DNA from 4 places in the Paenibacillus sp. FSL R7-0128 genome. Region 4 is predicted to be linked to each of the others. Evidence: riboswitches for the same ligand, from Rfam matches in the RefSeq annotation. Region 4 holds a riboswitch; each other region holds the start of a gene.
What was found. A riboswitch is a leader RNA that binds a small molecule or an ion and turns the genes downstream of it on or off. The one in region 4 is predicted to bind cyclic di-AMP.

Region 1 (7,658 bases), on a different contig from region 4:
ACAGATCCCAAGAACACGAAGCTGCGGAACCGCCCTATTCAGTACGGAACCTATTCCTACGGCAATATTGCAGAGGACAAGGCGGCAATCCGTGAAGCATTGAACAAGGGCGAGCCGGTAACGCTGGATACGAAGGCATTGGGTAAAAGAGTGCTCAAAAGCTTCATTCCGATTGAGCGGCCGGGAGCGGCGGATTATGTGATCAGTGTAGTCATGGACTACCAGGCGATCTCCTCAGTCATCCGCGAGCAGCTGTTCAATAATATCACCACCTCGGTACTGCTGCTTATTATCTTTCTCTTGGCGAGTTATGTCCTGGCCGGTGTTGTTACACGCCCGATTCAGGATATACTGGCTAAGGTCAATGATGTGGCCAAGGGCAAGTTCGAGCCCCCGCTTAATGTATCCAGCCGCGATGAGCTTGGACAGCTGGCCCAGCGCATCAATGCGATGACCTCACATCTGCTGCAGCACACGAACCGGCTGGGGCAGACACTGGAGGAGAACCGTGCGGTTAAGGAGCATCTGGAGTCGGTCATTAACGGCACTTCGGATGCCATCCACACGGTGGATATGGAAGGGCGGATCATCAGTACGAACAGAGCGTTCGAGGATCTCTATGGATGGGGCGCTGCGGATGCTCTGGTCAAGCCGCCTTATCTGGTTCCGGCCACTGTGCAGCAGCAGGAGAGTATACGATTGCAGCAGCTTAAGGACGGGGCATCTCTGCCGCCTGTGGAGACCGTCAGGCTGAAGCGTGACGGTTCCCTGGTAGAGGTCAGCGTCAGCAGCTCGGTTATCCGGGATGAAGAGGGCCAGCCGCAGTCGGTTGTCCATGTATCCCGTGACATGACCGAGCGCAACCGGATCGAGGAGCTGCTCAGACGCTCGGAGAAGCTGACTACAGTCGGCCAGCTTGCCGCAGGCGTTGCCCATGAGATCCGTAATCCCTTGACCACCTTGCGGGGCTTCCTGCAGCTTCAGCAGGAGAAGAAGGTTCTCGTTCCGCTGCATATTGATCTGATGCTCTCGGAGCTGGACCGGATCAATATGATTGTCAGTGAGTTCCTGATTCTGGCGAAGCCGCAGGCTGTTCATTTCCAGCAAAGGGATCTGCGGCATATTGTCGGCGATGTCATCTCCCTGCTGGACAGTCAGGCCCACCTGTTCGGCATTGAATTCACCACACATTTCTCGGGAGTACCCGCCATGGTGCACTGTGAGGAGAATCAGCTGAAGCAGGTATTTATCAATGTAATCAAAAATGCGATCGAAGCGATGCCGGACGGGGGAACGATTACCGTGGAGCAGCAGGAGCAGGATGATTCTGTGGTTGTTGTGATCACGGATGAGGGCGGAGGCGTCCCTGAGGATATGCTGCCCAAGCTGGGAGAGCCGTTCTTTACGAACAAAGAGTCCGGAACCGGTCTCGGCTTGATGGTCAGCCAGCGGATCATTCAGGCTCATAAGGGCAGCCTGGAGATTAGAAGCGAGTATGGCCGGGGGGCACAGGTAATTATCAAGCTGCCTGAAGCGAAGGAGCCAGTACCGCCGGCCGTTATGAATATAGAACGGAGTGAAGACGAACATGAGAATCAATAAATTCATCAGTGAGACAGGCTATTGTTCACGCCGTGAAGCAGACAAGCTGGTCGAGGGAGGGCGGGTCACCATCAACGGGGAGCCCGCTATGCTGGGCAGCCAAGCCGAGGCCGGAGATATTGTCCTGATTGACGGACAGCCGCTTCAGACGGGCAGCAGGATCGTGTATATCGCGCTTCATAAGCCGGTTGGCATTACCTCTACTACAGAAGCGCATATTCAAGGCAATATTGTCGATTTCATAGGGCATGAGGAGCGGATTTTCCCGATCGGGCGGCTCGACAAGGATTCAGAGGGATTGATTCTGCTGACCAATGACGGTGACATTGTTAACAAAATTTTACGCGCAGAAGGCAAGCATGAGAAGGAATATGTGGTCACTGTAGATCGGCCCGTCACGCCTTCTTTTCTGACCGGTATGTCCACCGGCGTGAAAATTCTGGGCAGTAAGACACTTCCCTGTGAAATTACGCGTATTAGTGAGCGGGTATTCCGTATCGTTCTGACTGAGGGCAAGAACCGGCAAATCCGCCGCATGTGCAGTGCCTTCGGTTATGAAGTCCGGCGGCTGCAGCGCATCCGGGTAATGAATATCCGCCTTGGCGCACTGAAGACTGGAGAATGGCGGGAGCTGTCCCAGGAAGAGAAGCAAGAGCTGGGGGCTATGCTGAACTATCAGCTGCAATAAGATTATAATGCCCATACCTATAATAAGAGCTGCTCCGATAGACCCCTGGTAGGGCCGTTCGAAGCAGCTCTTATTTGTTTCCTTACTATCAGGGAGCTGTTACATTAGAGACATCCGTTGTCTCCGCAGCAGCGTCCTTATATTTACGCAGGATGGATACTTCTACCCGGCGGTTCTTGGCCCGCCCGGCAGCCGTAGCATTGCTAGCGATGGGATGATATTCGCCAGAGCCGGTCGGGCTGAACTTCGTCGGGTCCAGGTTGGGATTCAGCAGCAGAATCTTCATGAACTCAAGGGCACGATCTACACTAAGATCCCAGTTCGAGGAGTACGTGCTGTTGGAGATCGGAACATTATCGGTATGCCCCTGCACCAATACTTCATAATCAGGGAATTGCTGCAGCATAGTTGAGATCGACTTGGCCAACTGGCGGGATTCATCTTTCACTACAGCCTGTCCCGAAGCGAAGAGGGCATTGTCGCTAATCGTGATCATCAGCTGGGACTGATTCAGCTTGGTGCTAAGCAAGTCAGTCATTCCGTTGTTCTTGATGTACTGGTCGAACTGCTTCTTCAGCTTCTCCAGATCCTCCTGCTCCTTGGCACGGAGCTTGGACAGATCGGAGGTGCCGGTGTTCTTGGAGATCACGCTGTTCATTTTATCCTGCTTGCCCTGGTCCAGCTGGGTGCTGGTCGGAGAATCCGACCGGTACTCCAGGACGCCGCCGCCGCCGCTGAGCGCTGAATTGAAGGCTTCAGCCATTTGCTGGAACTTCACGGCGTCCGTAGCGCTCATGGCGTACATAACAAGGAACAGAGCAACCAGCAAGGTCATCAGGTCGGAATAGGGAAGCAGCCAGGATTCATCGGCGTGCTCTTCATGTTCCTCATGCCTAGTCTTTTTGCTCACTGGAAGCCCCCTCCTTCTCGCTCAGCTTGGCACGCTCGGACGGAGTCAGGAAGACGGACAGCTTCTGGTTAATAGCTATGGTAGACACCCCGGACTGGATGGAGAGCAGACCCTCCACCATCATCAGGCGGACTTCAATCTCGCGTTTGGATATCCGCTTCAGCTTGTTGGCCATAGGGTGCCACATGACATAACCGGTGAATATCCCGAGCAGGGTTGCAATGAAGGCACCGGCAATCGCGTGGGCCAGGACGTCCATATTACTCATATCACCCAAGGCGGCAATCAGCCCGATAACAGCCCCGAGTACCCCTAGTGTAGGGGCATACATCCCGGCTTGGGAGAAGATCAAGGCTCCGGCTTTATGTCTGTCTTCAGTGGCATGAATATCTTCCATTAATACATCACGGACGAACTCCTGATCATTGCCGTCAATAATCATCCGCATGCCGTTTCGGAGGAAATTATCTTCAATTTCATCGACATTGGACTCCAGAGCCAGCAGCCCTTCGCGGCGGGTAATGGATGCCCATTCCATGAACATGGTAATCAGTTCGGGCTTACCGACCATCTTTTTCTTCGTAAACAGGATCTTCAACAGCTTAGGGAAATTCTTGACTTCCGACATCGGAAAGGCCATGAAGATGGAGGCAGCCGTGCCAAGAAAAATAATGACATAGGCAGCGGGGTTGTTCAAGCTTGCAAGTGGAGCATGCTTGAGTATCATCCCCCAGATTACTGCGATCAGACCAAACACCAGGCCTAGAATTGTTGAGATTTCCATTTATGCACCTCGTCCATGAGAATTAAGAAGTGATCGACTAACCGCGTAATTCGTCCTTGAACCGCGGGAGAACACTCTGTTCGTAACCAAATCACGTATATTCTTCTTTATCGACATCATTCCCTTTTTTGTGAAGTGATTTTTTCGGCTATAATAGATAAGGTAGGTTATTATTCATCAGCGAAGAAAACGGAGTGATTGATGTGGGAGTTAAGCATGGCAGGGATTACGGTGAAATTCTGGTTGAACTGACAGGAGCCGTTGGACGGATTACAGACGGGTACATTTTTTTTGAAATGGAGCCTGAAGAGTGGACGAATCTGCCGGAGGAATCGAGGCAGGAGGTCTGGGAGGCGCTTGCGGAAGACCTGTTCTACGCACTGGGCAACGAGCCGGTCATTCAGGTGGGCAGCGGAGTTGTGATGTACGATAAAGAAACACACCGCATTAATATTCTGCTGGGCGATGAGGATCTGGCTTCGGTCGTTCTTGTATAAAGCAGGGGAAAAATGCGGCAGCGGGTTTGTCCCGGGCATCCGGCCATGTTAAAATTGGAAGTGGAGTACTAATTGCCGGGATGTCAGAATACATTTAATCAAAAATCTTTGGCCTGGCACATCCCTTGGACTTTCAGAAGCTGAGGGATGTTTTATTTGAAGGAGAAGAGCAGGCTGAAGGAACCGTTAACTTAGCAAGGGAGGAAACGAATTGCAATTAACTGAGGAACAACTGCAGGAGCAGATCGGCAAGCTTGAGGGCTGGAAGCTGGAGAGGGATAGGCTGGTGCGCAAATATATGTTCAGTGAATATATGAAGGGAATTGCCTTTGTGGATGAGGTAGCGACAATTTCGGAGGCCTTTGACCATCACCCGCATATCACCATTGATTACAAGACGGTTGTTCTGCGGCTGGCTGCAGATGTGGAGAAGCTTGATCTCCGCCAGGCGCATGAATTTAATGAGGCATTCGAGAAGACCCGCTAGAGGACAAGGCCCCTATGGAGACAACAGGAATATCTAATTAATAGAAATGCCCGTGCAAGGATCGTTCGTTATCCTCGTCACGGGCATTATACATTTAAAATGAGGAGCATGGTGTGAGTACAGGTTGCGGATTATTTCTTCTCGGCCAGCCATAGGGCTACATTCGCAATCTCTTCAGGGGCCAGCCTGTCTTTGAAGGGAGGCATCTGTCCGCGGCCCTTGGTGACTATGCTGAAGATCTGAGCTGCGTCATGCGAAGCGCCTTCCTGCTGCAGGCTGGGTCCCGCCCCGCCCTGAAGCTGGTCTCCGTGGCAGGAGATACAATTGGCCTTCACTGTGGCTTCTGCGCCCGCAGCGTCCAGCACAACCTCCGGCATGGTCGGCTTGTTCTGCTCCGCCACCTCGGATTTACCGGGTAGGGTAAACATTAAGATTACTGCAAAGGCACAGGCGGCAAAAAACAAACCGCTCATGATCCATTTCTGCATCTGCATCCGTCCCTCCATGTAAGCTGCTGTCTCCATTATAGCGGATGGTGAAGCGTTATCATAGTATGTGTGTCAAAAAAATGAACACAAATGATCCATTTTTTGCAAAACTCTCTTGTCTCCGGTGCTATTCCTCATAGACCATGCAATAAAAAGGCTTATTACCGGTCGGAGTGCGGCGTTCATAGGTATCCGTTATGGTGAACCCGCATTTCTGGTAGGCGCGGATGGCGCGCTGGTTCCAGGTCAGCACCTCCAGGTCGATCTCACATTCCGGGTAACGCGACCGTGCTGCCTGCACAATAGCCTTCATGAACAGATGCCCCATTCCATGGCCGCACAGCTCGGGCCGCATTCCGACACCAAGCCGGACTACCCCCTCCATCGGAAAGAGCTGGGCGAAGCCGCACAGATCCCCCTCTCCATTCACAACCGATACATATTGCCTACTTCGCAGCTGCGGGTCTCCGAACTCCACGCCCAGCGCCTGCATCTGCTCCCAGGACATCCAGCCGTAAATATTATACGGCGGCTTGTAGCTCCACTCACAGATCTCAGCGGCATGCTGCGGCTCCATAGGCACCACGTAAAAGGTTAGCGGGGAGCTAATCATTAGGCGAGGCCTCCTTCCAGGGGAAATAAATTCAATATAATTATATACAAAAACAGCGAGTTTCGACGCAATTTCCGTGCGGAAATCCAGAAACTTGACAAACGCCAAAATATATTTTCCGAAAGCGCAGAATCAGTGTTTTACAAATATAGAGAGGGGTAAGTAATTTTATAGACAAAAAAAGCCCTTCTCCAAGATTTCGGCAAAAATCTCGGAAAAGAGCGTTAGGTTACAAAGGATTATTGTACATCATCGTTGTCTTGGGAATCCGAAGCTACAGTCTTGTAGGCATCTGTACTCATGATTCGCTTGGCGCCAACGTAGCGGTTGACGTAATAGCTGTCACTCAGCGAACTGATGGTTACACCACGTGAGGAAGAGGCATGGGCGAATTCGCCGTCACCAACATAAATACCTACATGGGATATGCCCTTACCGCTTGTATTGAAGAATACAAGATCGCCCGGTCTCATCTCGTCACGGGACACGGCAGAGCCCATCTGATACTGGGAGCCGGATTGATGGGGCAGGTTAATGCCGATCTTATCAAAAACATACATTGTAAATCCGGAGCAATCAAACCCGTTAGTTGATGTACCGCCGGACACGTATTTGGTTCCGATGGCTTTGTCGATCACTTTATCCATTTTGGAATCCGCGAAAGCGCTTCCTGCTCCGATGGTGAAGATAATGGACAAGCTTAGTACTGCGGCTGCTAGCTTCTTCTTCAAAAGTAAATACCCCTTCCAATGCCTACGAGGTTAGCTTAAGGGTTCGGTTGAAGGTCCCCTATGACCCCTCTTAGAATAGGAGGTCAATTCACCCAAAGTGGTTCCCCCGTTTCCCTAATTCATTAGGGAACTCGGCACGACTGTTGATTAGGATTAGCGGTTCATTCAATACATGACAAAACCTTTGTTAAAATCGATTCAATAATTACAAAAATGTTACTAAAAACTCACTGCGATAATTGTAACAAAGACTTCGGCGCTTGGCAATCACTTATAACATATTAATGCATCTTTTTTGCTGTTTTTTAGAGTTATAGCCCTTTCCAAAGACTCATATCTATGCGCAGGGGTTAATTTATATGATTATTTCTTTGTTTTTGCAAAAAAATGCTGTTTCAAGGCTGCGAATTCGGTGTAAAAGGTAGAATAAGGAAAAGGAAAAACCCGGAAATGATTACGGCAATAATCATCCCGAGCTCGTATAAGTTACATTTAGTTGTTAGAGGCTGAAATATTCGGGGTATGCTTCAAGGGGTCAATCGTAAGCGACAGCTTGGTAGGCTGTTGTGCTCATTACTCGTTTGGCGCCAACGTAGCGGTTGGCCCAGTAGGACTGGCTCATCGAACTGATGGTTACACCACGTGAACTTGAGGACTGTGCGAACTTCCCGTTTCCAACATAAATACCGACATGGGACACTCCGTTACCCAGGGTATTGAAGAACACGAGATCACCGGAACGCAGATTGCTCTTGGATACACTTGTTCCAACTTTGAACTGTGCTTTGGAGGTACGGGGCAAGGTAAGCCCGACATTCTTGAACACATACTTGGTAAATCCGGAACAGTCGAAGCCGC
Region 2 (7,658 bases), 3.6 Mb from region 4:
CTTGGCCGCAATATACACCGGGTCCAGGGCATGAATGAGTATTCTGCCCGGGGAGCTGGCGAAGTTGGCACCATTGCCCAGGAGAGCCTCGAAGTGCGACTGGCAGGCTCCGGCTACGATCGTCAAAGCATCGAAATTCCGCTCATATTCACGGGCCACCCGGATGGCTGCCACAAAATTCTGTGAATTCTTATAGCTGCTCAGACTGTACAGATCATAATTCTGCTGTTGCTTAAGTACTCCATCATGGCCGGTAATCACTACGATATCGGGACGCACACGGGGCAGCAGACGGTACAGCGTCTCCGCCATTTTGGATTCGTTGACATGATGTCCCTCCGCCGGTATGCGCAGCTGCTCGTAGAGACTCAGGCTCTTCTTCAGATAGAGTGCATCACCATCCAAATGCAGGACCTTACCCGGCACTTCAAAATAAGCCGCTTCCTTCGGAGATGGGCCCCAGGTTCCCGTGGACCCCGACACGCTCTCTCCGCTTCGCTGGCTCTGCACCTGCCGGTCTTTACGCAACCAGGTTAGAGATTCTGTTGCCTTGATCTGCGCACGCGCTCCCCGCTCGGTAACCCGTGTAGGAGGCACCTGCACCAGATCCTCCAGCGGGGAATCCGCCAGCAGACGGAACTCCGTGCCTTTAATGACTGCTCTATTCTGCAATATATTGTCTACCCGGAAGGTCACATCGCCGCCATAGGATTTACGAATGACCAAGTCTCCTAGATTCATCACAACACCACCTCTACCCCATGTTATGGGCAAAGGCCCCGGTTGGTTCATCCGCCGGGAGGGTTTTCTGTATTCTATGCGATGCCTGCAGCCAGAAGAACCGCACTGAGCCGCGCATACTCTTCAATGCTAAGCGTCTCGCCGCGCCGCGAGGGTTCAATGCCGGCTTCGGAGAGCAGCGCCTCCAGGCGCTCCCGCCCTTCTTCCGGGAAGTAGCGGGCCTTAAGATTATTGGCAATCGTCTTGCGCCGCTGGGTAAAGGACGCCTGTACCACACCAAAGAAATGCTTCTCGTCCGCTACCTCCACCGGAGGGCGTTCTCTGACCTTCAGCCGGATCACAGCCGATTCCACGTTAGGCTGCGGGATGAACACCGTACGCGGCACCATACAGACCAGCTCAGGCTCGCTGTAATACTGGACGGCAATACTCAGGCTGCCATACTCCTTGCCGCCCGGAGACGCCGCCATACGCTCGGCAACCTCCTTCTGGATCATGACCACGATATTATCCAGCGGCAGCTTCTCCTCCAGCAGCTTCATGAGGATGGGTGTAGTCACATAATACGGCAGGTTAGCTACGACACTAACCCGGTCCCTCCCCGCGAAATCCTCAGCGAACAGCTCCTGCAGATTCACCTTCAGCACATCGTCATTACGGATCTTTACATGGGGATATGGCGACAGGACATCCCTAAGAATCGGGATCAGCCTGCGGTCAATCTCTACCGCAGTGACGGCCCCGGCCGTCAACGCCAGCCGTTCCGTCAGTGCTCCGATCCCCGGCCCAATCTCAAGCGCACCGGCTGTGCTGTCCAGACCGGCGGCATCCACGATTTTGTCCAGAATATTCTGATCGATCAGAAAGTTCTGGCCCAGGCTTTTTTTGAAGGAGAATCCGTAACGCTGAATTATCGCTTTGGTTCTTGTTGGGGACGAGATATTCTCGATACCGCTCATGAAGTAATGCCTCCCTGATCAATTTGGGCGAGGGCCTGCGCGAATTCTTCGCGGGTAATGCCGAACATCGCCAGACGTTTGTACAGTTGCTTGCCATTGCAATAACCGATACCGAGCAGATTGCCAAGCTGCATTCTGCGCTCAGCCGCCCGGGGATGCACCATCAGCCCTGCGGCCATAAGCTCATCCAGCCCAATGATGGGCGGCGCCCCCTCGAAGGAGGTATGTACATGCTCCAGCGCATGGCGGATAGCCTCAGGCGAAGCATTCTCTATTCCGATATCTCCTTTGCGGGTTGCATCCTTCTCCGGGATGAAGGCATGCTTGCAGCCCGGCACCTTGGCCGCGACGATTTTGCGGATTCGCTCTCCGGCATGATCCGGGTCGGTAAGAATGATTACACCCCGGCGCTCCATGGCCAGCTTGATCTTGGCAATGACCCTGTTATCCACTGCCGAACCCCCGGTTTCAATCGTATCGGCCTCAACCGCCCGCTTAACGGCAACGGTATCACTTTTCCCTTCAACCACAATTAGCTCTTTAATCATAAATATTTTTACTCCTTACTCCAGAACGCAAAAAGAAGAGGATTCGCTCCCCTTCTTTTTGGCTAAAGAATGTATAAGTGATGAGCGGCAGCTCTCTAAAATTTCGTAAGTGCTTCCCTCACTATATCGTATTAACCGCTAATTTGCAAAAGACTTTACATTTAGTTCAGCTCCGGCTTTACAGGTCCGATCACATAGAGTGTGCGCGACTTGCGGCCGAAATTACGGGCATGGCTCAGTGAATCGTAATAGACATCCACCTTGTTGCCTTTGATGGCACCGCCAGTATCCTCTGCTCGGCGAAACCCTAATCCTTCAATGTACACCCACCAGCCAATCGGTATAACACTAGGATCTACAGCTATAGTGCGGCCTTCCGTTACGCGTGTGCCGGAGGCAGTACGTGTTCCAATACCCGGTTCCTGAGACGAATATGCAGTCATGGATACGTTTTTGATCATTCTTTTGTACTCGAAATCCACACCAGCCTTACTGGTAACATTGCTGGCCTTTGCGCTGGCTTTAGATGACTTGGAGGTTGTTACAGGTTTGGAAACTTTGGCAGTAACTACGACGGGCTTAGGAAGCGGCTTGGTTCCAATGGCAATGATTTTGTCCTTGGTAACCGTCTGTACTTCCTTGCCGATCATGCGCATGGATGCCAGCTCGCCATCTTGATAGATCTTCTCGATGTGCTGGACCATTACGCCAGGCTTACCTGCCTGTGCCACTCTTACGGTTCCCTTGGTCAATGAGGGGTCTGCTGTCTTAATGACCCGGAAAGGCAAATTAGTTGTCCGTTGAACCACATGCTTGTTAATCCGGACAATTTTGATTTCCATGTCTGCAGATACTGCGGTTTCTAGCGAAGGGTAAATCTTGTCTAAGCCTTCCAGGCTGTAGCCCAGCTTGTCGATGGCCTGACCAATGGTATCCTCGGTCGTAAATAACGTCTCGGTCTTTCCGTCTACGGTAAGAGCGAACTTCTGCGCAGTGTTAATCACGATACGGTCGCCGTCTTTTATTTCATCACTAAGGCCAATAGATAATTCATCATGCGCCTGCAGCGAAATCTGTTCCTTAGCCAGCACATCACTGAACAGCGTTTCCCGCGTCTCCAGTGTCTGTACCTGTCCGTCTATTACTAGGGTAATTTCTTTTTTGCTCTGACCGTGTACGTACAGCAGTATTAACAGTGCGATAACAATCGATGCCACACCGGCAAGTAAAACTACGCGGGGATTCACTTGCTTCAACCGTAATGCGAAAGACCTGCTGGATGATTGCGAATCATGGGATACCTCTGGTTGGAATACGCCCACTCTCTCCATCCTCCTTACATAGCCCCGTCGTCCAAGTTAGTTCAAGGTGACTGTATCACTTCTGACGAAACTAGGTTTGAGTTTGCAACAGGATACGCCCGCACTTGCTTCAGCGTTTCCTGCTCATGGATCGCCTGCTCGGCATAGTTACTCCGGAGATCTGTTATATAACAGTATGCCGGGAGCATTCTCATTATTCAAAACAAAAGAAGCCTAAAAAGAGCTCATAGAGGACTCTTTCGTGGCTTCCCGGTGTCGAATACGTCGGAATGCTTATGCACGAGGTTTCCTCTCTTACTTGCGCTTACGGGGTTAGCTGTCGGGTTCGGACATAAGAGAGACGCCCTATCTCAGGTCACCCGCTCACGGCGGTTGCCCTCAAATTCACCCCAAAGACCACGTAAAGAAATCAAATAATGCCTGCGGCAATTCTGTGCCAGTACTCTTGTACGTTCATGCGGCAGCGCATTATTGGTTCCCCCGTTCTCCATACGGAGACTCAGCGAGACGATCCATGAAATTAGTGACTGTCACAGTTACAACAGCTCACTGCACTGAAAAGATGATATCCTGTTTTGATACATGTTGTAAAGGACGATTCAACCACGTTTACGTAAAAAAATGATTAAAATATTGTAATAATCGGCCGTTTTTCCGTCATAAAAGTTTAATATATCCGCTATACTTCATTTTTCACCGCTTTTACTCCTGTTTTCAGAGTATCCCAAATCGTTCCAGTGCGTTCGCATACGTAATTTCCGCCAATTCCTGTAATTCAATCCCTTTTATTGCCGCGGCCGCCTCCGCTACCAGCCTCACATGAGCGGTCTCATTTCGCTTGCCCCGGAAGGGGTGCGGAGTCAGATATGGGGAGTCAGTTTCGATCAGCAGCCGGTCCAGCGGAGTCTGGGCAAGCACCTCTTTGGGCACCCGGGCATTCTTGAACGTAATCGGTCCTCCAAAAGAAAGATGGAAGCCCAAATCAAGACACATCTTGGCACTTTCCCAGCTCCCGGAGAAGGAGTGCATTACGCCGCCAACCTCGCCCGCCTTCTCCTCACGGAGTATGCGGATCACATCTTCATGAGCATCACGGTTATGAATACAGATCGGCATCTTCAGCTCTCGGGCCAGCCCGATCTGCTTGCGGAATACTTCATGCTGCACATCCTTAGGAGAGGTATCCCAGTAGTAATCCAGTCCAATCTCGCCGATGGCAACCACCTTGGGATGAGCGCATAAGGAGGCGATCCACTCCAGGTCTCCGTCCTTCATCGTGATGGCATCCTGGGGATGCCAGCCAACGGCTGCATAAATATAATCATATTTCTCGGCAAGCTGCATGGTAGTCGGTATCGTATCCCGGTTAAAACCGATGTTGATCATCTTGCTGACGCCGGCTTCCAGCGCCCTGGCAATGACCTCTTCGCGGTCTTCGTCGAATTGTGGAGCATCCAGATGGGTATGGGTGTCGAATAACTGCATTACATTACATCCTTTCGGCCTGTTATTGTATCTATAATTCCAAGCTTGATCTGCTTATTTGGCAAAAATCTCTGCGATGGACGGCGGCAGCTGTGGAAGGGCTTTCTGCAGTCTGTCCTGCGGAAAATACAGATGGTATCTGCCGCGGTGAATACCACTGATAGAGCGAACAATATCCGAGACCTCGGAGATTTCCCTTAGCCGGTCATGCTTGTCCAGAAGCAGGATCTGCTTGCTGTCAAAGCCGTCTCCCGGACGGAACACATCATAGGGAAGATCGGTGGGATAATCAATTTCCAGATCATAATCGGGCCGGAGTCCCGCACCGGCGAAGCTGCGGCGAATTTCGTCAATCGTGTCAGAATCCAAATGCTCCATCTCCACATATTTATACAGTTTACGATGGATAAACCGGCTGCACAAGTCGCTCAGAATGTCATCCTCCTCCAGCGTCCACTGCATGAAGGCAGTCTGCATCAAGGCTTCATCCAGCAGCAGGTACTGCCCTACCGTTACCTCTCCGCTGAACAGATCACTTAAGGGCTCGATCATGAAGCGGAAGGCATGCTGCTGCTGCACCAGCTCCTTGGCCCGGCGGAGAATCTGCCTGAGAATAATCTCAGAGCTGCGGGTTACCGGGTGGAAATAGACCTGCCAGTACATCTGGTACCGTGACATCAGGTAATCCTCAATCGCATGCATCCCCGATTCCTTCACAACCACCCGGCCGTCATAAGGACGCAGCATCCGCAGAATCCGGTCGATGTCGATGGTTCCATAATTCACCCCTGTATAGTATGCATCCCGGAGCAGATAATCCATCCGGTCAGCATCCAGCGGTCCCGACACCAAATTGACAACAATTTCATGCTCATAGGTTTTGGAGATGACCGAGGCTACTTTAACAGGGAAATCTTCAGCCACATCACGCAGAATAGCCGTAATCTCTGTATCCTCCAGAATGATACGGCAGGTCCAGTCTTCATGATCCATTTCGAAAGCTTCTTCTATAGAATGGGAGAATGGGCCATGCCCCAAATCATGCAGCAGTGCCGCACACAGGGTAAGCAGTCTCTCCTCCGGCATCCAGTCCTTATAGCCGCTCCGTTCAAACTGGGAAATAATTCTCCGCGTAATCTCATATACCCCCAGAGAATGGGAGAACCGGCTGTGTTCCGCCCCGTGAAAGGTCAAATAGGAGGTGCCCAGCTGCCGGATGCGCCGCAGACGCTGAAATTCCCTAGTGTTGATCAATCTCCAGATAATAGTGTCCTGTACGTGGATGTAGTTGTGAACCGGGTCCTTAAATACCTTCTCTTCTGACAGCGGTTGCTTCATGAAATCATCTCCTTTTCTTGTTTTATATAATATATTGTCGCTATTTGTCGAATATTAGCGATTCATATACTGCCAAATCGACAAACATCTTCATAAGCTTTTTAAGAGTGATTTGCCCGATCAAACGCGGAATAAATGTGGTCTCAAAAGATTTCTTAAAATTAGCCTGAAAAAAGGTTGACTGTTTTGGGAATGGTTGGTATTATAAATATCATAAAACAGTGAAGAATGTCGAATAATGACGCTTTTGAACATTGAGAGGAGCAACGATTGTAATGATGAAATCAACAGGAATTGTACGTAAGGTAGATGAGCTTGGACGGGTCGTTATTCCAATTGAATTGCGTCGCACCCTGGGCATTGGAGAAAAAGATGCGCTCGAAATTTACGTGGACGGTGAGCGGATCATGCTTAAGAAATACGAGCCTGCTTGCATTTTCTGCGGCAATGCTGAGAATGTAACTTACTTCAAAGGTAAAATTGTTTGTCATGAATGCATTTCGGCTATCCCTACCCCTGTGACAAACTAAAATAAATAGGGTATAATAGGAACTAATCCAATTGTTAATTCTAACCTTTTTATATCTCCTTGGCCTCCCGTTCGCGCGGGAGGTATTTTTTTGCGCTATTTTCGGGGACTTTCCCCGGATGCCCCTTTTTCCTACCCTGTCTGCTTCCTAAACCTCACATCTAATTCTTAAACCTCTGATTCTTACCCTCCCAAACCCTCCCTGCAGGGAGGGCCCCAAGGGCCCCGGCCCTCTGGACACCCGGAAGCTTGGCGGATCTCTGCAACAGGCGCGGAAGGAAGCTGGGGTTGGCGGTGGACCGGCCCTCCTCGGCCTCCCTGCGGTGATTCCTCAGGCCTTGCCAGTCGAAGGGTTTCGCCACAGGCAGGCTGCCTGTGTCGGCTGCGCCGGGTGCTCTCGTGCGACTGATCTGCGTAGACCCGCTCTCTCTGCGAGAATCGCTTAACCATAGAGTGATTAGCGACTTGGGTGCTGGATGGTTACTGGCTTTTCCTATACATATAAATGTATAAACTACAACTATAACTAATAAAAGGAATATTACAATCCATATAAGTGTATAGAATACATTTATTTCATTGGATGCTCAGATGAATAAAACCATTTTTAGGTTTTCACTGGAATTCGAATAACTTCAGCACAGCAGTGTTCTAACTCCGCTCCAGGAGTTCATTATAAATATCGCGCTTGGACAAGCCGCGGTCAGACGCTGCCTTTTTCATGGCATCCTTACGC
Region 3 (7,658 bases), 1.4 Mb from region 4:
TTGGGGTAAATATTTCGCTCGTGCTGGATGGGCTCAGCTTGCTCTTTGTCCTGCTGATTACCGGAATGGGTGCCCTGGTTGTGCTTTATTCGATTTATTATCTGGATAAGCTCATGGAGGGGATCCGCCAGTTTTATATATACCTGCTCCTGTTTATGGGAGCCATGTTAGGAGTGGTGCTGTCAGATAATCTGATGGTGCTGTATGGGTTCTGGGAACTGACGAGCATATCTTCGTTCCTGCTTATTGCCTTCTGGCACCGCCGGGAAAGATCCTCCTATGGAGCAATGAAGTCCATGCTGATCACGGTGTTCGGCGGTCTGGCGATGCTTGCCGGATTCAATCTGCTATATGTAATGACCGGCACCTATAGTATCCGCGAGATTATTGCACAGGCAGGGACCTTAACAGAAAGTGGAATGTTTATCCCGTCCATACTGCTTATTCTCCTGGGAGCCTTTACGAAGTCCGCCCAATTTCCGTTCCATATCTGGCTGCCTGATGCCATGGAAGCGCCGACTCCGGTCAGTGCGTATCTTCACTCGGCGACCATGGTTAAGGCGGGGATCTATCTGGTAGCGCGGCTCACCCCGCTGTATGCCGGACAATCCGAGTGGTTCTGGCTGGTTTCTGTCACAGGACTGGTAACTCTGATCTATGGGTCGTTCAAAGCCATCCGGCAAACCGATCTCAAGGCCTTACTTGCATACTCCACGATCAGTCAACTCGGCTTGATCATGTCTTTGCTTGGACTCGGGTCGGCGGCAGCCTTCTTTACCGGTACGGGGGATGCGGTTTTCTATACGATGGCTACTACAGCTGCGCTCTTTCATCTCATTAACCATGCTGTATTTAAAGGCAGTCTGTTTATGGTTGTGGGCATCATTGACCATGAGACGGGTACCCGTGATCTGCGCAAGCTTGGAGGGCTTATGTCTCTCATGCCGGTCACCTTCTCTATCGCATTGATCGGGACATTCTCTATGGCTGGATTGCCGCCATTCAGCGGATTCCTTAGTAAAGAAATGTTCTTCACTTCTGTACTCAATATCCGGGAGTTTGACATCCTGAGTTCAGGATACTGGACACAGCTCTTTCCGGTGATTGCCTGGATTGCCAGTGTATTTACCTTTGTATACAGCATGATCTTTGTCTTCAAGACCTTCCGCGGCAAGCTGAGGGAGGACAAACTGGATAAAGTTCCGCATGAAGCTCCACTGGGTCTCTTACTGTCACCCGTGATTCTGATTTCACTTGCAGTAGTGTTCGCTTTCTTCCCTGATCTGGTCTCTGCCACGCTGATTGAACCGGCAATGTCTTCCATTCATACGGGGCTGCTCGCACCGGAAGAAGCCTTTGAGGTTTCTATTCATTTCTGGCATGGATGGACACCAGAAATCTTCATGACCCTCGGTGTTATAGCAGCAGGTACGCTGTTGTTTAGAATCTATACCCGGTTACGTGTTCTAGACCGTGAAGCCGGCGGAACCAATGCACTGAGCCGTATGTATGACTTCTCGTTAAGACTGCTCGAGAATGGTTCAAGACGCTTAACCGATGTTTATATGACTGGTTCGGGTCGCCATTACCTGCTCTATATTTTCAGCTTTTTCATCATTTCCTTACTCACAGTTCTGCTACGGCAGCAGGGCATTAGCTTTGGTATGGATCAGTATGCCTCATTGTCTTTTTATGAATTGGCTGTTGTAGCAGCCATGCTGCTGGCTGCCTTTGCAGTTCCATTTGCCAAGTCACGTGTCAACGCGATTCTTTTCACCGGTGGTGTGGGGTATATGGTGACGCTGCTCTTCGTTCTTTTCCGGGCACCGGATCTTGCACTCACACAGATGATTATAGAGACCGTATCGGTCATTCTGTTCCTTCTTTGTTTCCGGTATTTACCGAAGCTGAAGAAGCAGAAGGAGCCTCTGCGCTTTAAGCTGCCCAATCTGATTATTGCGGCTGGAGCTGGTATCACGATGACGTTGATTGCTCTGGCGGCTATGGGTACCAGTCCTTTTGAACCGATCTCCGAGTTTTTCTTGAAGGAAAGCTACAACCGGGCTGGCGGCAAGAATGTGGTCAACGTCATCCTGGTAGATTTCCGCGGGTTTGATACTTTGTTTGAAATCATGGTGCTTGGCATCGCCTCACTGGCCATTTATGGTCTGATTCATCTGAGAATGGAGACGGAATTGCCGCCGCTGGAGCCCTCCAAGACAGAACTATTGCCGCTGCGCAGCAATGATGTGATTCTACAGACGATCTCCAAGGGGATTGTCCTTGTCATTCTGATATTCTCCCTGTATCTGTTCTTTGCCGGGCATAATCATCCCGGGGGAGGTTTTATCGGGGCTTTGATGGCTTCTGCTGCGCTTATGCTCATTGCAATCGCATTTGGAATGGATCAGGTACGTAAGGTGCTCCCTGTGAATTACCGGCTGCTTACAGCTTCCGGGCTCATGCTGGCTATTCTGACAGCGTCAGGTTCATTCCTGTTTGACGCTCCTTTTCTAAGTCACACGTTCGGCCACTTCCATCTGCCAGTACTTGGCGATACGGAGCTGGCGACTGCCGTCCTGTTTGACCTTGGTGTATTCCTGGCTGTAGTCGGCGTGACGATGACCATCATTTTATCGATCGGAGGGGAGAAGAAATGGAACTCGTAATGGCGGTAGCGGTCGGAATTCTGTTCATGATCGGTGTTTACCTGATTCTCTCCAAAAGCCTGCTGCGCATTGTGCTGGGAACCTCCTTGCTGACGCATGGAGTCCATCTGCTGCTGCTCACGATGGCCGGGCTCAAAAGGGGGGCAGCCCCTGTACTAGGCAAGGCGGATACCTATGTTGATCCGCTGCCGCAGGCGCTGATTCTAACCTCCATTGTCATCAGCTTTGGGGTCACAGCTTTCTTTTTCGTACTCGCATACCGGTCTTATCAGACGCGGGGTACTGATGAAATGGACAGCATTAAGGAGGACAACGAATGAGTAATCTATTGGTGCTCCCGATTCTCATTCCGCTGGCTACGGCTGTCATCCTGATTTTTCTCAAAGAGAAGATCCGGCTTCAGCGCGTGATTAGTGCGCTCAGCGGTCTGCTTAACATTCTGATTGCGGTGCTGCTGGTTACACGTGTCCACTCCGAGGGCATACTGACCCTGCAGATGGGGGGCTGGGCTCCTCCGTATGGCATTGTATTTGTAGGTGATATGTTTGCTGTATTGCTGGTAACGATGGCTTCGATCGTCAGTTTTGCGATTCTGTGCTACTCCTTCAGCAGTATTGGAGAGCAGCGGGAGCGGTTCTATTACTATACGTTCTTTCAGTTTTTGCTGGTCGGGGTATACGGCTCGTTTCTTACGGGGGATATTTTCAACCTGTTTGTCTTTTTTGAGGTCATGCTGATTTCTTCTTATGCGCTCATCTCACTCGGTGGGACCAAGCTTCAGCTAAGAGAAACGTCGAAATACCTGCTTATTAATATCGTATCCTCGACACTGTTCGTAGCTGCGGTAGCTTATCTCTATGCAGCGGTAGGAACGCTCAACATGGCGCACCTGTCCCAGCGTATCGCTGAAGCGGGACAAGGCGGCGTGCTTAATGTGATTGCTGTTTTGTTCTTGATTGTATTCTCCCTGAAGGCAGGACTATTCCTGTTCTTCTGGCTTCCAGGGTCCTACAGTGCACCTCCGGCGGCTGTCAGAGCGTTGTTCGGTGCCCTGCTGACCAAAGTAGGACTCTATGCAATCATCCGCACCTTCACGTTGTTGTTCGTGAACGATCCCGGCTTCACTCATGACTGGATCGCCTGGATGGCTGCTGCTACCATGATCCTGGGCAGCCTGGGGGCAGTGGCTTATAGGGATATCCCGCGGATTCTGAATTATAACGTCATTATCAGCGTTGGATTTGTAGCCTTTGGGCTTGCTGCAGGGACTGCAGATTCAATGAATGGGGCAGTCTTCTATCTGCTGCACGATATGCTGGCCAAGGGACTTATGTTTATTCTGGGCGGGATGATTATATCCGCAGCCGGAACTGACCGGCTAGGCAGTATGGGCGGGATGATCAGAAAGTATCCGCTCCTCGGCTGGATGTTTTTTATTCTGGCGCTCGCCCTGGTGGGGATTCCGCCGCTTAGCGGTTTTGCCGGCAAAATTATGATCCTCCGTGGAGCGTTGTCCGAGGGGATGCTGACGCTGTCCCTCATTGGTCTGGGATCAAGCTTTCTGGTGCTGTTCTCCCTGATGAAGGTGTTCAGGCTGGCCTTCTGGGGAAATGAACCCAAGGAAGAGCAGCCTAAGGTGAGCTTGAAGGTTGCTTCGGCTGTGGCTGCCGGCCTGCTGCTGCTTGTGATTGCAATGGGGATCGGAGCGGAGTATGTGTATACTTATGTATCGCAGGCTGGCGAGGTTCTGGCTTCACCTGCGCTATATATTGAAGCCATAATGAAGGAGTAGTGAATATGGCCTTACAATTCCTGTTTAATCTGTTGATTGCCTTTCTGTGGATGGCGATAAATAACAATGGCTCTGGCTCAAGCTTCTTAGTAGGTTATCTGCTGGGCATCGGACTTTTACTGTTATTTAGGAAATCCAGGTCCCAGCCCCGGACCTTCTATCTCATACGTATATGGGCTGTACTGAAGCTTCTGCTGATCTTTGCCCGTGAACTTACGGTCTCGAATTTCGTGGTCATTGGCCATATCATCCGTCCAAAACTGGCTATACGTCCCGGTATCTTTGCTTATGAGACTGCCTTGGCCACACCCTGGGAGGTCACACTGCTCTCGTGCCTGATTTGTCTGACACCGGGAACCCTGACTCTTGATGTGTCCAAGGATGGCAAGACGCTGTACATTCATGCTATTGATATTAAAGATGCACAGCTGATGGTCACGCAGATTAGAGGCACTTTCGAACGAGCGATCAGGGAGGTGACCCGTTAATGATCCCAGTTATGCTAACCGTGGCCATGATCATTCTGGCTCTGGCGATGCTGGCCTGCCTGTTCCGTCTCCTGAAAGGGCCAACCCGCTCCGACAGGGTTGCCGCACTCGATACGATCGGCATTCATGTACTCGCTATGATAACCGTCTTCAGTATGCTGCTGGATACCCAGGATTTTATAGAAGTCATTCTGGTTATCGGGATTCTGACGTTTATTGGTACTACGGCACTGGCCAGATATATTGAACGGGGAGCCGTTATAGAGGATGGAGGGAACCCCAATGACAGGTGAACTGATTAGCTCTATTCTTGTGGTAATGGGTGCAGTCTTCTGCGGCTTAAGTGCCTTCGGCTTAGTCCGGCTGCCCGATGTCTATCTGCGTTCACATGCGGCTACCAAAAGTGCAACCTTCGGGGTATTGTGTTTGCTGACAGGAGGTTTCCTGTACTTTTGGTTCAAAGACGGAACGGTTAATGTCAAGCTTCTGCTGGCGATTGTATTTGTATTCATCACTTCACCGGTAGCAGGTCACTTAAATGGCCGGGCTGCCTACCGTTCCGGAGTGCCCTTATGGAAGGGAAGCGTTCAGGATGACCTGAAGGTGCTGGGGGAAGAAAGCAAGGAAACGTCTGTAAAATAATAGTTAATCGCTGAATTCCTTATAGGAAGCGGGGGAACCAGGTTACATGGGGTGAATCTCGGGAAAAACGAGTAGGGCTACTTTCAGGCCCGAATCCGGCAGCTAACCCCGCAAGCGTTCATGAGAGGATGCACTGTATATGCCGCATATTGAAGTGAATGGAACGTCGCTGTATTATGAGATGTCGGGCAGCGGTCTGCCTATTGTTTTTATTCATGATTATTCGACCTCTCATCATCTGTTTGAGCCGCAAGCGGATTATTTCAGCAAGCGTGCCAAAGTGATCGTATTCGATTTGAGAGGGAACGGGCAATCGGGTAAAATGGATGTGGAGATCAGCCGGATCGTAGACACACAATGTGAAGATTTGAAGCTGTTATTGGACGCTTTATCTGTAGAGAAGGCTGTTATCGTAGCTTGTTCCAGTGGTGCTGTGCTCGCCCAGAAATTCGCCTATCTGTACCCTGAACGGATAATAAATATGGTATTGGTGGACAGTTATTTTCAGGAGGATTACACGGCGAGAGGCAGTAAAATGAAAGGAATCTTTGAGGTCTGCGCATGGGCGGCCCATTATCTTCCTGCCGAAATGTTCGTCCGTTCCTTGCGCATCACCTACAATAAGTGGCTCTCGGCTTATCATATTCTCAGGAAAGAGCTTGTGCATGAACGGACAACGGAATTAATTAAGCAGCGGCTGGCACTTAGACAAACGGACAGCTACGGGTTCGCATTACGGCTGCAGATTCCTGTTCTTGTTGTATCCGGGAATCAGAATGAATGGGCGCTGGAGCAGGTGAAAAGAACAGCCAGCAAGTATCCGTCTGCCCGTCTGGCGATCCTTGAGGATGCGATGTATCCGACTCATCTGTGTCAGCCCCAGCTCTTCAACCGTATATTACTGGATTATCTTAGGGAACAGCATAGTTTTCAGCGGGCGGCAGCTGGCAACTAACTTGAATTATAATGGGAGCCAATGATATGTTCTTTAACAAAATCTCATCCTTCATCACAAATCTCAGACTGACCTCATCCAGAATCATTTTACTCGGTTTTGCAGTCCCTATATTTCTTGGTACAGTGCTGCTGGCCTTGCCGATATCTTCGTCCAGCGGACTTAGTATAGGGTGGCTGGCAGCACTGTTTACTTCGACTTCAGCCGTATGTGTAACGGGCCTCGTTGTACTTGATACCGGTACCGATTTTTCTCATTTTGGACAGGTCATTATCCTACTTCTGATTCAAATTGGCGGTTTGGGATTTATGACATTCAGTGTTTTGATCGCCGTGATCTTGGGGAAAAAGATTGGATTAAAAGAACGTCTGCTTATCCAGCAATCATCTAATTCTGTAACAACACAAGGAGTCGTGCGGTTATCACTCAGTATCTTTCTCATTTCATTTATCGTGGAGACAACTGGAGCTATAGTGTTGGCCCTTCGATGGGCAAATGAACTAGGAACAACAAGGTCCATTTATTATGGAATATTCCATTCAGTGTCTGCCTTCAATAACGCCGGATTTGGATTATGGCCAGACAGTCTGAGCCGCTATGTGGGTGACCCGTTAGTTAATATTGTTATCTCTTTTTTGTTTATCATCGGCGGGATTGGGTTCACGGTGATTCTGGATCTGTACCGGAAAAGAAGATGGAGAGATCTTTCCTTTCATACAAAAATAGTTTTAATTACTTCTGGACTCCTTTGTATGGCAGGGTTTTTGGTGATTTTTGCGATTGAACTTTTTAACACAAAAACATTCAGTACTCTCTCTTGGAGTGAAAGAACTTGGGCGGCATATTTTCAGGGTGTTGTTACCCGGACAGCCGGCTTTAATTCCATCGATATTGGAGCAATGCTCCCGGCCTCACAATTTTTTATGATTTTCCTGATGTTTGTTGGGGCTTCGTCCGGATCGACTGGAGGAGGTATAAAAACGACCACATTTGCTGTACTTATGTTAAGTATCGTCTCAACGATTAAGGGGAAAACAGATGTGCAACTGCTTAAAAAACGCATCTCCCAGGATATCATATTCAGGGCACTGGCAGTAATGACCATATCCCTG
Region 4 (7,658 bases):
CAGTAGCCATCTGCCGGAACAAGATGCAGGTGAAGGTTCCGTAAGCTGAAGTCCGGTAAGCACAAGAAGCCGGTCACGGAATACTGGACCGCGAGTGCCATAATGCTCAGATAACCGCCGAAGTACGCACCGGCCGCTTTATCGTCGAGCGCCTTCATCAGCGGCCGGTAAGCCTCCATGAAGGTCCTCATCCCCGCCTCTTCTGCCAGCTCAACAGCAGCGAAGGAATACACGGCTCCCTCCGGCACCTCAAGATGGAGGTCAAATTTAGACTTATATTCTTGCCTCAGGAATTCATTCATGTTCCTCTCCTACAGCCCGGCAACTTTGTACGCAGCCAGCTCGTAAGGCAGACAGAGCGGCACACCTGTACGCGGATCAGGCACAATATCTGCCTCAATGCCGAATACCTCACGCAGCACTGCCGGTGTCATTACCTCATTCGGAGCGCCCTCGCTGATCACATTACCGGATTTGATCGCTACCATATGCTGCGCGTAACGCGAAGCATGGTTCAAATCATGGACAACCATAATAATCGTCCGGCCTTCCTGCTCATTGAGCTTCTGCAGCAGCTGAAGCACCTCCAGCTGATGGGCCATATCCAGGAAGGTCGTCGGCTCGTCAAGGAACAGAATATCCGTCTGCTGGGCCAGCGCCATGGCGATCCAGGCCCGCTGCCGCTGTCCGCCGGAGAGACGGTCAATCGGCCGGTCACGGAATTCATTCATGCCGGTCAATTCAATCGCCTCGGCAATAATGCTGCGGTCTTCAGGCGTCAGGCTGCCGAAGCCCTTCTGATGCGGATACCGTCCATATCCTACCAGCTCAGATACCGTTAAGCCGTCCGGGGCAGTAGGATTCTGCGGCAGAATCGCCAGCTGGCGGGCCACCTCTTTGGTGGAGAGATTGTGAATGGACTTCCCGTCAAGCATTACATTGCCGCTCTTCGGCTTCATGATCCGGGCCATTGTCTTCAGAATCGTGGACTTTCCCGAGCCGTTCGCCCCGACAAGCGCTGTAATCTTCCCTGTCGGAAGCGATAGATTCAGCCCCTTTACAATCATAGTCTCCGCATATCCGATGCTCAGCTGCTCTGTATTTAAACGTTCCGACATGATAAACACTCCTTAGATTTTTTAATATATACATCCCTGTACTACGCTTTCGATGTGGCCAAAAGATATAAAAAGTACGGTGCTCCAATAATCGCTACTACGATACCAGTAGGTACCTCCGCAGGCTGCAGGATCCAGCGACCGATCGTATCTGCCGTAAGCAGCAGCAGGGCTCCGGTCAGGGCAGCCGCAGGCAGCAGGATCTGATGGCGCGGGCCGACCAGCCTGCGGGCCAGGTGGGGCGCAATTAGCCCGACAAAACCAATGCTGCCGCTTACCGATACACAGGCTCCTGCCAGCGCAACAGCCGCAGCCAGCAGCCACCGCCGTTCCCGTTCGAGCGGCAGGCCCAGTCCCTTGGAGAGCTCATCGCCCAGATTCAGTACGTTGAGCACCCGGGCTTTGTAGAATGCGAAGGGCAGCAGGATCAATATCCAGGGCAGCAGGGCCAGCACAAACCGCCAGTCTCCGCCCCAGATTTTGCCGGCCAGCCAGATGGCTACGAACTGATAATTCTGCGGGTCGAGTCTTAATGACAAAATAAGCTGAAAAGCGTATATCCCGGCACCCACAGCAATCCCGATCAGGATCAGCCGTGTCGGCGAGAGCCCATCCTCCCTCCTGTAAGACAGGAAGTAGATCAGTGTTGCAGTAAGCGAGGCCCCTGCAAGCGCCAGTAGCGGAAGCACGAGGATCGGAGCTGCTGTAGTAGACGGTACAAAGGAGATAAAGATCAGTACGGCGAATCCGGCTCCGGCATTGATCCCCAGGGTGGAAGGCTCAGCGAGAGCATTACGCGACAAGCCTTGCAGAATCACTCCGGCGACCGCAAAGCCTGCACCAATCAGCAAGGAGATCACGATGCGCGGCAGCCGGAAATCAAACAGAATCAGCTGCTGCTGCTTGGTGCCGTTGCCGGATAGGGTATGTAGAACTTCGAGCGGTGACAGACGCATTAAGCCGGTATTCATACTGACCAGAAACAGAATGACGATAAGCACAGCAAGCAGTGTCAGAATACCAGCCTCTCTGGAACGGCGCGGCTTGGCCGGGGGGAATGAGGTGGAACGGTTCATTTCAGCTCCCCCTTGCGTTTGCTGGCCAGATAGATGAAGAACGGTACGCCGAATACTGCAATTAAGGCACCTATTGGTGTTTCGTATGGCGCATTAATCATCCTGGCCGCAATATCGGCCACCAGGACCAGAATGCTTCCAAGGACTGCGGAGCAGGGAATAATCCAGCGGTAGTCAACCCCAACGAGGTAACGCGTAATATGCGGAATCATTAATCCGACAAAAGCGATCGGCCCCACCGTGGAGACTGCCGCTCCGGCGAGGATGACGACAATAATCATCCCTGCAGTCTGTACCAGACCGGTGCGCTGTCCGAGACCTGCTGCAACATCCCTGCCCAGGCTCAGTAGCGTAATCGAACGCGACAACATCAGCGCACCGATTAGGGCCGCCGCGACCCAAGGAGATATTACCTGCAGCTGCTTCCAGCTCGCTCCTCCAATCCCCCCGGCCATCCAAAAGGCGATATCCTGGGAGAGGCTGAACAGGATAGCAATGCCCTGGCTGACCGCCAGCAGCATGGCGCTTACTGCCGCACCGGCGAGGGTCAGCCGAAGCGGGGTCAGTCCGCTATGGGAGAGCGATCCGATCCCGAATACCAGCAGTGAGGCTACAGCCGCTCCAAGGAAGCAGTACAGCATGATGTACGCGAAGGATAGTGTTGGCGCGAAGGCAAAAGCCAGGGCCAGTCCAACGCCCGCACCTGCATTAAGACCAATCAGTCCGGAATCCGCCAGCGGGTTGCGGGTCATCCCCTGCATAATCGCACCGGCAACGGCAAAACATGCGCCGACCAGCGCTCCTGCGGCAGCCCGGGGAATCCGCAGCTCCCGGATGACCTGATGCTGGGGCAGCTCCGGATTGAACCGGAACACCGCCTCCCATACGGTAGCCAGCCGGATATCCGCCGCACCAACCGATACGGATACCATCAGGCCGAAGACAATCGCTGCTATTCCCAGCACCAGAATAACAGCAGCGGCAAGCGGCCGCGACCGGACAGATGTGTTCCCTTCAACAGAAGGAGCTTGTAGAGCAGAATCTGTGGATGAAGCCATATGCCGTCTCCTTATCAGGATTATTAGGGAAATATAGATGATTATGATTCTCATTATCGCAAAGATATGAATATTGTTCAACTTAAAAAAGAGGCAGGCTTCTATATCCTAAGGATATAAAAGCCTGCACAATTCTCCGGCTGGTAAAGAACCTATTTTACAAAACTGCTCAGAATATCATCGATGGTCTTGGTATTGGCTATAGGGCCGCTGTACAGCCAGCTGGTATCTTTGCCGAATTCATGAACATTCCCTGCCTTAACGGCCGGAATTCCCTTCCAGACTGCACCTTCTGTAATCTCAGCTCCGCTTGCCTTGTCACTATTCACCAGAATGATATGCTCTGCAGTCAGCTCAGATAATTTCTCCAGTGAAATCGGGTTCCACGGTGCTCTGGATTCTGCAGGAATGTCGGTCACGAGATTCGGGAGCTTCACTCCAAGATCGCCATACAATACCGCACCGCTGCTGCGGGTCTCATCTACAATGAAGAAATTCTTGGACACCAGCCACAGAACCGCTACTGAATCATCGCCAATTGCCGCTGAGACAGCCGCTTTGGCTGAAGCCGCTTTCTGGTCATAGTCTGCAATAGCCTTCTCCGCTTCCGGTGTCTTATTGAGCAGCTCACCGATCTTGAGCAAGGCTGCGCGCCAGTCACTGCTGACCTCATCGCCGAGTACATAGGTTGGTGCAATCTTATTCAGCTGGTCATAAAGACCGTTCTGAACCGAGCCCTCCGACTGGACGATGTGAAAATCCGGCGTGAAGCTGGTGACGGCTTCAAGCGGCAGGTCATAGCTGATCGGCGGAACGTCCTTAAGCTCAGCGGCCAGGTAAGCCTGAGTACCATTCTTCGTAGACCACTGGGCAACCGGAGTCACGCCGAGTGCTACCAGATAATCCTCCAGATAAGAAGCAATTACACGCTGCGGATTAGCGGGAACGGTCACCTTATGTCCCATTGCATCCGTTACGGTCTTCTCCACAGCGGGTGCAGCAGTTGCTGCAGGTACCGCAGTGGCCTCCGCAGTCGCTTCTGCGGTTGCCGCAGGTGCGGTGCCTGCTCCACCGTTACTGCCTGCGTTGCTATTATCATTTCCGCAAGCGGACAGCAGCAGTGTTGTAGTCATAAGTCCGGCCACCGCCAGCTTCCCGCTTCTTGATCCTTGCAGGTTGAACGAAAACATTGAATACCCCTCCTGTATGTTACCCTCATGATTGGCAAAAGCTCTGTTACCTTCATCTTGTCTATACTGATGATATTGATTCTCATTCTCTATGTCAACCAATAACTTATAATAACGTAAAAACGGCCGTCTCCGCATTAAGCAGAAACAGCCATCTTCCTAATCTTCTATATTATTTATGCAGATGGAAAGGTACAGTCGCGATTACAATGTCCTTCTGATTCATCAGATATGAACGGATGAACAAGCTGGTCTGATTATGCAGCACCGCCTGCCACCAGTGCTTGGTCACGAATTGCGGAATCAGGACGGTAATATGATCCGTTGAAGAGGTCTTCCACTCTACTGTATCGATGAACTTCACCAGCGGGCGGATAATGCTGCGGTAGCGGGAGCGCAGGACGATCAGGCGTACGCCGGGGTTCCACTCCTCCCACTTCTGCTCCATCTTGTGAATCTCTTCTTCATCGAAGCCTACATATACAGCGACCACATTATCTGTCAATGACTTCGCATAGCTGATCGAATGCAGTACAGCACGAGTCACACCGGCGACCGGAACGACTACGGTGCTTCCTTTGATACAAGGCTTATCGGTAGCCGGGCAGATCCGCAGCTGATCGGCAATATTCATATAATGGCGGTGAATCCGGTGGAACACGATGATAACAGCCGGCAGGAAGATGAAGGCCATCCACACGCTGGAGAATTTAGTGATTATGAAAATCAGGGTGATCGTTAATGTAGTGAGCATCCCCACCGTATTGACGGCGAACTTGCTCTGCCAGCCTTTCGGCTTCGTTCTGTACCATTGGACCATCATGCCCAGCTGCGACAGCGTGAACGGAATGAATACCCCTACTGCATATAATGGAATGAGTCCTTCCGTATTCCCGTGAAACGCCGCCACCAGCACAGCCGACATAACACCGAGGAAAATAATACCGTTGGAGAAGCCCAGCCGGTCGCCGCGCACCATGAAGGCATGGGGCAGATATTTGTCTTTGGCGAACATGAACGCCAGCAGCGGGAAGGCCGAGTACGCCGTATTGGCTGCCAGGAACAGGATAACCGCCGTAATCCCCTGAATGAAGAAGTACAGTCCGCCGCGGCCGAAGGTAGATTCGGTAATCTGTGAGACCACGGTGGCCTTCTCATCAGGCATGATACCGTACCAGTAAGCGAGCAGCGTAATACCTGTGAACATTACCCCGAGAATGAGGCCCATGAGCATCAGCGTTTTGGCTGCATTTTTCTCCGCGGGCGCTTTGAAGTTAGGAATGGCATTGGAGACCGCTTCTACCCCGGTCAGAGCCGAACAGCCGGAGCTGAAGGCCTTCAGCAGCAGAAACATACTCACGTTCGATACGGCCGAGCCAATCTCAGGAACATGGGCATGGGCGCCGCCGGTCATATATTTGAAGACCCCCGAGATGATGAGCACGAAGATGGAAACCACGAACAGATAGACCGGGATAGCGATGAAGGAGGCCGATTCGGTCACTCCCCGCAGGTTAACAATCGTTAAGAGCACGATAACAGATACCGCTATCAGAACACTATGATTATGCAGACTTGGAAAAGCTGAAGTGATTGCATCCGTCCCCGCCGACGCACTTACCGCCACCGTCAGAATGTAATCCACCAGCAGAGAGCCGCCGGCCAGTAAGCCGGTATGCACCCCTAGATTGCTTTTGGCGACAATATACGCGCCCCCGCCTTGGGGATAAGCGAAGATCGTCTGCCGGTAGGACAGAATCAGAATAGCCAGCAGGCCCAATACGGCTAATGCAATTGGCAAGGAGTACCAGATAGCGGTGAACCCGGCGGCCACCAGTACAATCAGAATTTGTTCTGTTCCGTAGGCTACAGACGAGAGCGCATCAGAAGACAGGACAGCCAGTGCTTTCACCTTGGATAACTTTTCATGATCGAGTTCGTTCGACTTCATCGGACGCCCGATCAATAGTCGTTTTACCTTGCTTACCATTGTAGTAACAGTTCCTCTCTTGGTTAAGTTGAAACGGGTTTCCCTGCGCTGTTTTCATAAGTGGATTTCATAAATGCAGGCACCAAAATAAGCATACGGAAATGATCCGCATGCCTTAGTGTGCATGGTCATTATCCCACTAGTGGCTTACGAGGTTAGCTGGCGGATTCGGACTGTGGTAGCCCTACGGTTACAGGTCAAGTAGCCTGCTCCGATTCACCCCTTTTGGCCTTGGCCAAAGTGTGGTTCCCCCGTTTTTCCTTCCGGAAAATTCAGCGCATATTCAACTTCTCACAAGGACTAATATTAAGCTACAACACGTCTTCCGTAAAGCGTGGAAACAAATGAAAAAAGAATGAAAAGCACTCAAAACAACCAAATTCATCATCCGGTATGTCTTGATCTTTCATTCTCTTTCATTATCCCTTTACCACGTGATTTTACAGGGTTTTTGCATATTATTTTTTACTAAAATTAAGGGTATTCTCTTCTCTTCCTTCTGCCCGTCAGCTTCTTACTCCGCAGGCTCCTCTTTGCGTCCTGTCCAGAGCAGAATGGAGATTAAGGCAAAGGCTATAAGTGCAAGCAGAGGGATCGTTATAAATCCGAACCAGTTCAGATAATCCTTGTTGCACGGTACGCCGATGGTACAGGGAAGCACCTTGCTGAGCGCCGGAATTTTCTGCTCCGCATAATGATATATGGAGATGCTGCCGCCAATCAGACTAAGGGGAAGCACGTATGGAATGATCCGCTTGTCCCCCCGGTAGGTGGCGATCCCCAGCAGGAACAGCTGCGGATACATGAAGATCCGCTGGAACCAGCACAGCTTACAGGGCTCGTAATTTAGGACCTCACTGAGATACAGGCTTCCTGCTACAGCCACCACACAGACGAACCAGGCCAAGTAGAGACAGTTACGCCGGCAGAAGGCAGAGAAGGCGGTCATTGGGCGGTCCCTGCTCCCGCTGCTGCTGTTGCTGCCTGAATCTGGGCGTCAATCGCCTCCATATTGAAAGGCTCCTTCACCTTGATGCCGTTCACGTACAAGGAAGGCGTATTCGTTACGCCCGTATCGGTGCCAAGCTGAATATCCCGCTCCAGCTCGCTTACGTAGGTACGCTCGTCAATGTCCTTGCGCAGCAGGTCGTAATCCACCGGCAGCTCCAGCTGCTTGGCGAGACTCACCAGGAAGTCAGGTGTAGCCCATTCCTTCTCTTCATTCC

Region 1: it holds a riboswitch for cyclic di-AMP, as region 4 does, so the genes downstream of both, NST26_RS33830 (C40 family peptidase) here and NST26_RS17070 (APC family permease) in region 4, are expected to answer to the same signal.
Region 2: it holds a riboswitch for cyclic di-AMP, as region 4 does, so the genes downstream of both, NST26_RS33455 (3D domain-containing protein) here and NST26_RS17070 (APC family permease) in region 4, are expected to answer to the same signal.
Region 3: it holds a riboswitch for cyclic di-AMP, as region 4 does, so the genes downstream of both, NST26_RS11295 (alpha/beta fold hydrolase) here and NST26_RS17070 (APC family permease) in region 4, are expected to answer to the same signal.

The regions. Positions count from the first base shown of each region.
Region 1 is NZ_JBBOCD010000002.1:27,404-35,061, reverse strand. Features, by position in the region: gene NST26_RS33870 (ATP-binding protein) at 1-1,602, shown strand, start outside; gene NST26_RS33865 (pseudouridine synthase) at 1,589-2,290, shown strand; gene motB (flagellar motor protein MotB) at 2,379-3,200, opposite strand; gene motA (flagellar motor stator protein MotA) at 3,184-3,984, opposite strand; gene NST26_RS33850 (hypothetical protein) at 4,188-4,481, shown strand; gene NST26_RS33845 (4a-hydroxytetrahydrobiopterin dehydratase) at 4,693-4,968, shown strand; gene NST26_RS33840 (c-type cytochrome) at 5,100-5,456, opposite strand; gene NST26_RS33835 (GNAT family N-acetyltransferase) at 5,584-6,069, opposite strand; gene NST26_RS33830 (C40 family peptidase) at 6,309-6,800, opposite strand; cyclic di-AMP (ydaO/yuaA leader) riboswitch at 6,805-6,947, opposite strand; gene NST26_RS33825 (C40 family peptidase) at 7,336-7,658, opposite strand, start outside.
Region 2 is NZ_JBBOCD010000001.1:7,769,559-7,777,216, reverse strand. Features, by position in the region: gene yabG (sporulation peptidase YabG) at 1-741, opposite strand, end outside; gene rsmA (16S rRNA (adenine(1518)-N(6)/adenine(1519)-N(6))-dimethyltransferase RsmA) at 816-1,700, opposite strand; gene rnmV (ribonuclease M5) at 1,697-2,248, opposite strand; gene NST26_RS33455 (3D domain-containing protein) at 2,410-3,570, opposite strand; cyclic di-AMP (ydaO/yuaA leader) riboswitch at 3,857-4,085, opposite strand; gene NST26_RS33450 (TatD family hydrolase) at 4,285-5,055, opposite strand; gene NST26_RS33445 (HD domain-containing protein) at 5,110-6,393, opposite strand; gene NST26_RS33440 (AbrB/MazE/SpoVT family DNA-binding domain-containing protein) at 6,669-6,923, shown strand; gene rsmI (16S rRNA (cytidine(1402)-2'-O)-methyltransferase) at 7,574-7,658, opposite strand, start outside.
Region 3 is NZ_JBBOCD010000001.1:2,751,107-2,758,764, forward strand. Features, by position in the region: gene NST26_RS11265 (Na+/H+ antiporter subunit A) at 1-2,669, shown strand, start outside; gene NST26_RS11270 (Na(+)/H(+) antiporter subunit C) at 2,657-2,989, shown strand; gene NST26_RS11275 (Na+/H+ antiporter subunit D) at 2,986-4,461, shown strand; gene NST26_RS11280 (Na+/H+ antiporter subunit E) at 4,467-4,949, shown strand; gene NST26_RS11285 (Na(+)/H(+) antiporter subunit F1) at 4,949-5,242, shown strand; gene mnhG (monovalent cation/H(+) antiporter subunit G) at 5,232-5,591, shown strand; cyclic di-AMP (ydaO/yuaA leader) riboswitch at 5,590-5,723, shown strand; gene NST26_RS11295 (alpha/beta fold hydrolase) at 5,731-6,546, shown strand; gene NST26_RS11300 (TrkH family potassium uptake protein) at 6,573-7,658, shown strand, end outside.
Region 4 is NZ_JBBOCD010000001.1:4,137,014-4,144,671, forward strand. Features, by position in the region: gene NST26_RS17045 ((2Fe-2S)-binding protein) at 1-302, opposite strand, end outside; gene NST26_RS17050 (ABC transporter ATP-binding protein) at 312-1,118, opposite strand; gene NST26_RS17055 (FecCD family ABC transporter permease) at 1,160-2,194, opposite strand; gene NST26_RS17060 (FecCD family ABC transporter permease) at 2,191-3,252, opposite strand; gene NST26_RS17065 (ABC transporter substrate-binding protein) at 3,405-4,442, opposite strand; gene NST26_RS17070 (APC family permease) at 4,615-6,432, opposite strand; cyclic di-AMP (ydaO/yuaA leader) riboswitch at 6,561-6,720, opposite strand; gene NST26_RS17075 (disulfide oxidoreductase) at 6,947-7,381, opposite strand; gene NST26_RS17080 (DsbA family protein) at 7,378-7,658, opposite strand, start outside.